DNA from 3 places in the Rhizobium sp. KNZ14-9A genome. Region 1 is predicted to be linked to each of the others. Evidence: riboswitches for the same ligand, from Rfam matches in the RefSeq annotation. Region 1 holds a riboswitch; each other region holds the start of a gene.
The links. Region 1 has a riboswitch for thiamine pyrophosphate ahead of ACR9ZQ_RS27425 (YkoF family thiamine/hydroxymethylpyrimidine-binding protein). Riboswitches for the same ligand answer to the same signal wherever they lie in the genome.
Positions count from the first base shown of each region.

Region 2: another riboswitch for thiamine pyrophosphate. It lies ahead of thiM (hydroxyethylthiazole kinase); the one in region 1 lies ahead of ACR9ZQ_RS27425 (YkoF family thiamine/hydroxymethylpyrimidine-binding protein).
Region 3: another riboswitch for thiamine pyrophosphate. It lies ahead of thiC (phosphomethylpyrimidine synthase ThiC); the one in region 1 lies ahead of ACR9ZQ_RS27425 (YkoF family thiamine/hydroxymethylpyrimidine-binding protein).

Region 1 is NZ_JBPGXB010000002.1:4,170,236-4,173,501, reverse strand. Features, by position in the region: gene soxR (redox-sensitive transcriptional activator SoxR) at 1-441, opposite strand, end outside; gene ACR9ZQ_RS27430 (NADPH-dependent FMN reductase) at 523-1,098, shown strand; TPP riboswitch at 1,284-1,397, shown strand; gene ACR9ZQ_RS27425 (YkoF family thiamine/hydroxymethylpyrimidine-binding protein) at 1,388-1,996, shown strand; gene ACR9ZQ_RS27420 (ABC transporter permease) at 2,011-2,802, shown strand; gene ACR9ZQ_RS27415 (ABC transporter ATP-binding protein) at 2,799-3,266, shown strand, end outside.
Region 2 is NZ_JBPGXB010000004.1:1,606,552-1,609,817, reverse strand. Features, by position in the region: gene thiD (bifunctional hydroxymethylpyrimidine kinase/phosphomethylpyrimidine kinase) at 1-253, opposite strand, end outside; gene thiE (thiamine phosphate synthase) at 250-885, opposite strand; gene thiM (hydroxyethylthiazole kinase) at 882-1,682, opposite strand; TPP riboswitch at 1,734-1,831, opposite strand; gene ACR9ZQ_RS37755 (aldehyde dehydrogenase (NADP(+))) at 2,042-3,266, opposite strand, start outside.
Region 3 is NZ_JBPGXB010000001.1:245,250-248,515, reverse strand. Features, by position in the region: gene thiC (phosphomethylpyrimidine synthase ThiC) at 1-1,257, opposite strand, end outside; TPP riboswitch at 1,350-1,481, opposite strand; gene ACR9ZQ_RS01240 (hypothetical protein) at 2,037-2,336, shown strand; partial or broken gene ACR9ZQ_RS01235 (plasmid pRiA4b ORF-3 family protein) at 2,445-2,525, shown strand; gene ACR9ZQ_RS01230 (AraC family transcriptional regulator) at 2,599-3,266, opposite strand, start outside.

The sequences.
Region 1 (3,266 bases):
CGCACCGGTGCCTTGTCTGCCGAGCACGTCGAAGGGATTGCGCAGCGGGCAGGCGTCGATCGAGAGACAGCCGCAGCCAATACAGCTCGTCAGATGGTCACGCAGCAGGCTCAGCTGCTTGATGCGCGCATCGAGATCATCCTTCCAGAGCGCCGACAGTTTCTGCCAGTCCCCGACTGTCGGCGTCCGGCTCTGCGGCAGGGTTTCGAAGGCAGTCTGGATTTCGGCAAGCGGAATGCCGACCCGTTGCGCCACCTTGATAATGCCGAGGCGCCGTAGCACATCGCGGCCGTACCGGCGCTGGTTGCCGCGGGTGCGGATGCTGGAGATCAGCCCCTTCGCCTCGTAGAAATGCAGGGCAGAAACCGCAAGTCCGCTGCGCTCTGCCACCTCGCCCACCGTCAGGAGCCTGCTCAAGGAGAATGCCGGATTTTGCTGCATCGCCTATTGACCTCAATATTAGTCGAGGTTTTATAGACTCCGCTCCCGAGGCCGTAAAGCCGCAACGAGAAGGAGCAATGCATGCAGAAACCCATGAGGCTTGCGGTCATCTACGGCAGCACGCGCGAGGGGCGCATCTGCGACAGGGTTGTGAAATGGCTCGAAAGAGAGTTGTCCCGCTTTCCACAATTCGAGATCGACATCATCGACCCGCTGGCATTCTCGCTGCCGCGAGAGCATGTACCGCATCATCCGGAGGCCAGGCGGCTTGCTGACAGGCTCCATCAGGCCGATGGCTTCATCCTCGTCACGCCGGAATATAACCACAGCTTCACCGCTTCCCTGAAATTCCTCATCGATCTCTTCGCCGAGCCGTGGCACGGCAAGCCGATCGCCTTCCTCTGCTATGGCGGCGTCTCCGGCGGATTGCGGGCGGTCGAACAGCTCCGCCTCGTCTTTGCGGAGCTTCACGCCGTCACGATCTGCGATGCCGTCAGCTTCAATTCCCCCTGGCGCCGTTTCGACAATGAAGGCCGACTGCAGGATACCGAAGATGCGTTGCGCCGGCTTTCCCGAATGATGGCCCAGTTGCAATGGTGGACTGAGGCACTGATCGCCGCCCGCAGCGACACTCCTTATGCCGGCATCGCCGCCTGAGACAACGACATCCGATTCCGTCTCTGGCAGGTACGGAACCGGCTGGGCACCCGGACAGGACCTCCGTCCGGGTGTTCCTCCCAACACTTGACAGCTGCGTCCGAACTGCCCTGGCCCTTTCCGACCGTGTAGCCGGATAGGAATTTTACGGTTGCGGTATCGCAGGCCCGGTGCTAGCTTCCGCCACAATTTCACGGGGGAGCTCCGAATTGCCGGGGCTGAGATGTGAGGCGCATGCCTCCGGACCCTTCAAAGCTGATCTGGGTAATGCCAGCGGAGCGAGGTCCAAATGTTTTCCGGCGCACAAGTGTCTCTATATCCGATGTCCGGCAATTTCGTCGGCATCATCCTTGACGCTATCAAGGCTCTCGATCCCTATCGTGATCATCTTCGCATCGAAACCGACGATATTTCCACGCTGATGGTCGGCCCGCCCGACGTGTTGTTTGCCGCCATGCGCGACCTCTTCGTCTCGGCTGCCGCAAGCGGCGAGCATTGCGTATTGTCCGCAGCGATCTCGCGGGGCTGCCCCGGCGAACCGGATGATGCGATCTGTGGCGCCGGCCTGTCTTCCAGCCGATCCGAGCCGCTCGCCGAGCGAGTGGAAGCCGCGATCGCGGCAGTCAAGGACACCACAGAAACCGGCCAGCCAACGGCCGCCCAATTTTCTCTGTACGTTATGGGAACGGGCACCCATATGGACGAGATCTACGGCTGCATCGATTTCCTGAAGCGCTCGGGCACATTTGACCGCTCCAAGAATTTCTGCACCAAGCTGTGCGGCGATGCCGGCGCGATCTTCGCGACCATCCATGAAGCCTTCTATCGCTTTGGCGATCCCGAAGGCCATGTGACGCTGGATATCACGGTCTCCGCGAACAGCCCGAGCAAAGCCTGAGACGCTTGACGGCAATGACCTTATCGAAACCGGATTCGACATTTGCGCCACTGAGGCGGGCCTTGCCCGCCATTCTTGCCGTGTTTGCCTTCCTGGCCGTCTGGGAGCTCTATGTCGATCTCTCCGGCATCAAGCCCTCCATTCTGCCCTCGCCTTCGCGCATCCTGACACAAGGCTGGCTGAACAGGCAGGCGCTGCTCGACAACACCTGGCCGACGCTTGGCGCGACGCTCGGCGGTTTCGCTTTGTCGCTGGTCTTCGCCTTCGCCTCGTCTGTGCTGATGGATTTCGTGCCCTTCATGCGCCGCGCGCTGCTGCCGCTCTTCATCGTCAGCCAGACATTGCCGCTGGTCGCGATTGCCCCCTTGGTCGTGCTCTGGTTCGGTTTCGGGCTGCTGCCGAAGCTTCTGCTCGTTGCTCTCGTCACTTTCTTTCCGCTGCTGGTAGCCCTGCTGCAGGGCTATGAAGCGACGGACCGAGATATCGCCGAGCTTCTGAGTTCCATGAAGGCAAGCCGCTGGCGCATCTTCTGCCTGGCGAGGCTTCCCTCCGCCATGCCCTTCTTCTTTGCCGGCCTGCGCATTTCGATCACCTATGCCGTGGTCGGCGCCATCTTTGCCGAATATGCAGGTGCCGCACGTGGCCTCGGGATCTATATCCTCAATGCCAAGAACAATTTCCGGCCCGACCTCGTGCTTGCCGCCGTCGTCGTGAGCGCCCTCCTCACCCTCTGCCTCTTCGGTCTCACGCTGGCGGTGCAGCGTTTCGTCATGCCCTGGCAATCTCCTGCGGAGAAACGCCCATGAGCGGGATGCTTGAGCTGAAGAACGTCTCGAAATCCTTCGACGGCATGGAAGTGCTGGAGGACATTTCTCTTCATATCGCCAGAGGAGAATTCGTCTCGATCGTCGGCCCCTCCGGCTCCGGCAAATCGACGATCCTCCGTTTGCTGACACAGGCGCTGCAGGCCGATAAAGGCCACATTCTCTTTGACGGCATGTCGCTTTCGCAAGCGGCGCACGCATTCGCCTTCATGCCCCAGCGCGATGCGCTGATGCCGTGGCGAAGCGTCATCGACAATGCGATCCTTGGCCTCGAAGTGCACGGTATGCGCCGCAGCCAGGCACGAGCGGTTGCCGCCCCTCTCTTTGAACGCTTCGGCCTTGCCGGTTTCGAAAATCACTATCCCGCGGCCCTTTCAGGCGGCATGCGCCAGCGCGCGGCCCTGCTGCGCACCGTGATCCAGCGGCAGGACATGCTGCTGCTCGAC
Region 2 (3,266 bases), on a different contig from region 1:
TGCCGGCATTGGCGATCATGCCGATCTTGACCGCGTCGACGCGCACATCGGCAAAGACCGCCTTGATCTGCTGAGCGACGAAGTGCGGCGGCACGAGATGCACGCCGGTCACTCCTTGGGTATTCTGCGCCGTCAATGCCGTCAGCGCCGCCATGCCATAGACGCCGCGCGCCGAGAAAGCTTTGAGATCGGCCTGAATGCCGGCACCTCCAGAGGGATCGGAGCCGGCGATGGATAAGACGTTGCGGATCATCGGCGAACCTTTCGGATTCCCTCGGCGATGCGGATCGTCGCTGCTCGCGGATCCGGCGTACCGCAGATTGCCGAGACGACAGCAAACCCATCGGCACCTGCCGCGAAGACGGAAGCGACATGCTCGCTCTTCAGTCCGCCGATCGCAACCGTCGGAACGGGTGCGGCTTTCACCAGCTTCGCCAGCCCATCGAAACCGATCGGTTGCTTGTGGTCGGTCTTCGTGGATGTCGCAAAGACCGGTCCGATGCCGGCATAGTCGACAACAGCTGGGTCGATGGCTGCTGCCAGCGCTTCGGTCTCGACCGACAGGCCGAGGATCATGTCCGGGCCGATCATCGCACGGGCGGCGACGGGTCCCGCATCGTCCTGGCCGATATGCAGACCGTCGGCGCCGATCGCAACGGCTGCCTCGACGTCATCGTTGATAACAAGCAAAGCGCCGGTACCCTTTAGGATATCTTTGAGCGCCAGACCGGTCTCAATCATCCTTGTCGTTCCGCCATGCTTGTCGCGCAGCTGCACCATTGTTGCGCCACCGGCGACGGCAAGCCGCGCAGTCTCGACCATGCCGATTCCGGCGCAGAGATCGGGGTCGAGAACGAGGTAGAGGGAAAGATCGAAGCGTTTCATGCGGCGCTGATCCTGACCTTTGCATCGAGTGTCGCGCCATCGAGCGCGGCAAGCTGATCGAGGAAGCGCCAGGAGAAGGAGCCGGGACCATCCGCATTTTTCGCGGCCTCCTCGCCAGCAACAGCGAAAGTAGCAAGTGCAGCAACAGCGGCTGCGAAAGGGTCTGCGGCAATGGTGGCGGCGAAGGCGCCTGTCAGGCAGGTCAGCGAGCAGCCGAGCGCGGTCACCTGCGGCATCAGCGGCGAGCCGCCTTCGACGCGCAAGGCCTGCGCGCCGTCAGTCACGAAATCCACGACTCCGGTGACGGCGACGACCGCGCCATGCCGTTCGGCAAGCAGCCGCGCGGATGCCTCGGCCTGCTCAACCGGGTCACGGCTGTCGACGCCCTGGCCACGGCTCTCGCCGCCGGCAAGTGCGATGATTTCGGAAGCATTGCCGCGAATGATCGTCGGGCGAAGCGCCAGGAGATCGGCAGCAGCCTTGCGCCGGAAGGATGTTGCGTAATGAGCGACCGGATCGAGGACCCAGGGCTTGACATCCGCACTGGCCGCCGTTGCCGCGGCATGCATGCCGTCGATCCATTGGGTGGAGAGCGTGCCGATATTGACGGTCAATGCGCCGGCGATCGCGGCGAATTCTCCCGCTTCCTCGGCGGCATGAACCATGGCGGGCGATGCCCCGGCCGCAAGCACCACATTGGCGGCGATGTTCATGGCCACGTAGTTGGTGATGCATTGTACGAGCGGCGGTTTCGCGCGCATCGCCGTCAACAGTGCTCCGGGTGTCTTGTTCTCCATAGTACCCCTTTCAGGCGGGGCAGGCGCGGGAACGATTGTGCGATGAAGCAGTCTTCGACCCGAGCGACTCCCTCCGCCGGCATTATCCGGTTCAGGTTCGAAGGGTGCTTCTCAGCCAGTCTTGTGAACGGGCGCCCCTGTCTCTCAACGGCACTCTTTCTTGCAGAGAATGATGCCGGTGTCACTGGCAAAATGACGGTCTTACGAACAAGAATCCGTACCTGGCGCCGACGCGCCGACTGGAGACAGCTGTCGTCAGTCGAGCTGGTGTCTGCTTGCAGCCGGTGCGGGAGCTTGCCAATCTCTCCGGCGGTCCCCTTAGAGACACCGCCGTCTGAAGTCTGGCAAGCTCCGGTACATCAACGCAGCGGAGCCGGAAGCAGGTTACTGGTGAAATCCTGGTACGAAACGGGCCGCAGGAACCTGTAGATAGCGAGCGTCCCGACGGAGGTCGATCTGCCGTCGGCAGTTGCCGGATAGGGGCCGCCATGCACCATGGCAGGCGATACTTCGACGCCGGTTCCGAAGCCGTTCACGAGCAGTCTTCCGGCCAGCATTTCCAGCTTGGGAACAAGGCGCTTTGCGTCCGGCTCGTCTTCGCTCGCAATGTGCAGGGCAACGGTCAGCTGGCCTTCGAGGCCATCGAGGACGCGCTCGAGTTCTGCAAGATCGCGGCAGCGAACGATGAGGCCGGCTGCACCGAAGACCTCGTCCTGAAGCTCGTGATGCGCGAGAAATGCCGAAGCTGTCGTCTCGAAGAGAGCGGCCGTGCCTTCGAATTGACTGCCCGGCTTGCCATTGGCAACGAGACGGACTTCGGGATGCTTTTCCAGCCGGGCGACGCCATCGCAGAATGCCTTGGCGATGGAGCCCGTGAGCATCGTCTGGGCGCCGACATCGGGCAGAAGCTCCCGGCTCTTGGCAATGAAAGTGTCCAGACCTTCGCTGTCGACGGCGAGAATGAGGCCGGGATTGGTGCAGAATTGTCCGGCACCCAGGACCAGCGAGCTCACGAAAGCCGTTGCGATTTCTGCCGCGCGGCTCTTCAGGGCATTCGGGAAGAAGATGACCGGGTTGATGCTGCTCATTTCGGCATAGACCGGGATCGGCTGCTTGCGCTCGGACGAGATCTTCATCAGCGCAGTACCGCCGCGGCGCGAACCGGTGAAGCCGACGGCCCGAATTCTGGCATCGGCCACCAGCTTCTGTCCGACTTCGAAGCCGGTGTCGAAGAGAAGCGCGAATGTGCCGGCATGCAGGCCCGCCTTGGCGACGGCGCGCTGTACGGCGCGGCCAACAAGCTCGGACGTGCCCGGATGGGCGGAATGGGCCTTGACGACAACAGGGCATCCTGCCGCGAGCGCAGACGCCGTGTCTCCGCCGGCGACCGAGAAGGCGAGCGGAAAGTTCGATGCGCCGAAAACGGCGACGGGGCCGAGCGGAACATTGCGAAGACGCAGATCAGGCTTCGGAACCGGCTTGCGGGAGGGATCCGCGCCGTCGAAACGAAGCTCCTGGAACCGGCCTTCGCGAACCTCCTTCGCAAACAGCCGAAGCTGTCCCATCGTGCGAGCGCGCTCGCCC
Region 3 (3,266 bases), on a different contig from region 1:
CTTGTGCATCGGTACATGGCCGGGGCCTTCGATCATCACCTGGCAATCCTTCGTCCAGGCGATTTTCGTTAACTCGCCGAGCGTTTCCAGTTCTGCGAACTGCGCCGCATCGTTGGCATCAGCGATCGATCCCGGGCGCAGGCCATCACCGAGCGAGAAGGAAACGTCGTAAGCGCGGCAGATGTCGCAGATCTCCTCGAAATGCTCGTAGAGAAAACTCTCCCTGTGGTGGTGCAGACACCACTTGGCCATAATCGAGCCGCCGCGGGAAACGATGCCGGTGACGCGATTGACGGTCAGCGGGATATAGGCGAGCCGCACGCCGGCATGGATGGTGAAATAGTCAACGCCCTGCTCGGCCTGTTCGATCAGCGTATCGCGATAGACCTCCCAGGTGAGGTCCTCGGCAATGCCGTTCACCTTTTCGAGTGCCTGGTAGAGCGGCACGGTACCGATCGGCACCGGCGAATTGCGGATGATCCATTCGCGGATATTGTGGATGTTGCGGCCGGTCGACAGGTCCATGACCGTGTCGGCACCCCAGCGGATCGCCCAGACCATCTTCTCGACTTCCTCCGCCATGGACGAGGTGACGGCGGAATTGCCGATATTGGCATTGATCTTCACCAGGAAGTTCCGGCCGATGATCATCGGCTCGCTTTCCGGGTGATTGATGTTGGCGGGAATGATCGCCCGGCCGCCGGCGACCTCCTGGCGGACGAATTCCGGGCTCACATGATCGGGAATATGGGCGCCGAAGCATTCGCCATCGCGGCTCATGGCCTCCGCCTGTGCCTTGCGGCCGAGATTTTCGCGGATAGCGATGAATTCCATTTCCGGAGTGATGATGCCGGCGCGCGCATAGGCGAGTTGGGTCACGGCCTTGTCGCCCCTCGCCCGCAGCGGCTGGCGCTTGGCCGGAAATTCCGGTGTCAGCCGTTCGCCGCTGACAAAGCCGTTGTCTTCGGGACGCACATGGCGGCCTTCATAGGCCTCGACATCGCCGCGGGCGAGCACCCAGCCGCGACGGAACTGTGACAGACCCTGCTCGATGCGGATATCAGCGCCCTCGACAGTGTAAGGGCCGGAGCAATCATAAACGACGACAGGCCGCTCGCCCGATGTCGGATGGACGCTGATCTCGCGCATCGGCACGCGGATGTCGGAGTGCATATCTCCGGGGATGTAGATTTTCCGCGAGGCCGGTAGCGGGCCGGTAGTGACGGTGGGTGTGACGTTCTTTGCAGCAATGGTCATGGTTTGAGGCTCCAAGTTGCAATTGGAGACCCAGTCAATCAGCCGGAATGATGAAAAGACGCCGGCATGGAATCCACGCGGGAATCCGAAGCCTTCGAGCGCTTGCACCGTCCCTACGCCAGTATGAACTGGATCAGGTTCAACGGGTCACTGCGCCACAACAGGCAAAGCCATATTGTCCAGCAGTATCTCAGCCCCTTGCCGGGACCCCCCTGGTGAATGTCGCAAAGACTATGTCCTGGGCCGAGTTCGTGTCAACCGTGGAACTTCCGTCGTCCGGCTCTTGGACATGTTTTGATGTGGAAACCGGGCAGATGATGGAATGTGGGAGAAGGATGTCGCCGAACTTCCAAATTCTCGCCTTGAAGGGATAAGAACTAGCTAAGCCACTGACTCTCGATGGATACGCCGTTTGAAATGCGAACGACCCTATTTGGAGAAGTGCGCAAGCCGAGGCCGCTGGCATTGCGGAGCTCGGTGTCGATGCGGGATTGGATCGACTTCTGAGCGGAGGCAGAGACATCGGGCATGCAGTGCCCCCTACACATAGACCAGATTTCGCGCTGCACATTCTCCGATACCGGCGGACAGGCCGAAGTGACTAAAATAGTGCTTCTTCTTCTCCAACATTGCTCTCTACAGTCATCGGTCACTACCCGATAATAAGACGACGCCACCGGGCCTCCAAAATAGCCGGCACGATTTCGGACCTTTGTTGACATGTGGCTTCGATTGACCCTGCAACCGCTCAAGCCTAGGGTCGCGCCATCGTAGGAAACATGCTCGATCTGTTGTCCAGACCTGAAGGTATCGCGATCATCGCGGCGTTGATAGGTGCCGGCGCCGCGCTGTTCGGTCAGCTTTTGTCTGGGATGATCGGCATCTCGTCGGCCATATCCTGTGCGACGTGCAATGTCCGAGCAGGTCGGGCCTTCTTTGCTCAAGGCGTGTACTGTCTCGAACACATCCTTCCGCGACTGTCGATGCGCGCCTCGAAGCTGATTGCGCCAAGGCGTCTTAGGCGCCGGCTCATCCAATGCCCGATCGTCATGATCGTTCTCGATCTCCGTGTCTGGTAGCAGTGCCCTGGCGGTGGCTCGGCCCGAGAGGCTCATCCGCTCCTCGATAGCGAGCCGAAGATTCTGGATGAGATGAAAGCGATCCGCCACCTGAGACGCTTGTGGGGCAAGGATGTGCGCAACGCTCTGCGCTCGAACGTCAAACGGCGTCTCTATCAACCGAAACCGAAAGCCACCCCAAAGAAATGAGTTGGGTGAGGGTCGAAGTGGAATGTCTCAAAAAAACCCGAGCCTACATCCATCCTGACCCGCAGCAACGGCTTCAAGCCGCGTTGGCTCCCGCTTGTCTTTCGCGCCACAGAGAAGGCGACAGGCCGGTCGCCCGCTTGAAGGCATTGCTGAACGCTCCTTGCGAGGAATAGCCTATCAGGGCGGCAACCGATGCCACCGGCAAATCGTCGTCCCGCAGCGCCCTGCAAGCAATGTGAATACGCCACCGAGCAAGATAGCCGAGCGGCCCGATACCTGCCGTCGCGGTAAAGCGCGCGGCGAAGCTCGACCGCGACATCGCGCAGGCCCGGGCCAGTTCGTCTAAATGCCACGAGCGCGCCGGGTCCTCATGCATGAGCTGCACGGCCGGCGCGAGGCGTGGATCGCCTAGTGCGCGCAACCAACCCCGGGGAATGCGGCTGTTGCCATTCATCTGTGCCCGCAAAATCTGAACGAACAGCAATTGCGCCAGCTGCGATGCGACAAGGGCGTTTCCCGGAAGGCGCTGCGTGCGCTCGGTCACCAGTTCGTCGAGCAACCACCGAAACCGCCCGGCCTGCTCGGTCGCACCGTCGATGCGCAGCCACGGCGGCAGGGCTTCCGACAGAAGCGTGCCGCTGGTCGGATCGAGCAAGACATGCCCACCCAGATAACTGCAATCCGCTCCATCGCCCAGGGTGACGAACGAGCGGCCGCGCCCGGAAAACAGCGCCATCGCGT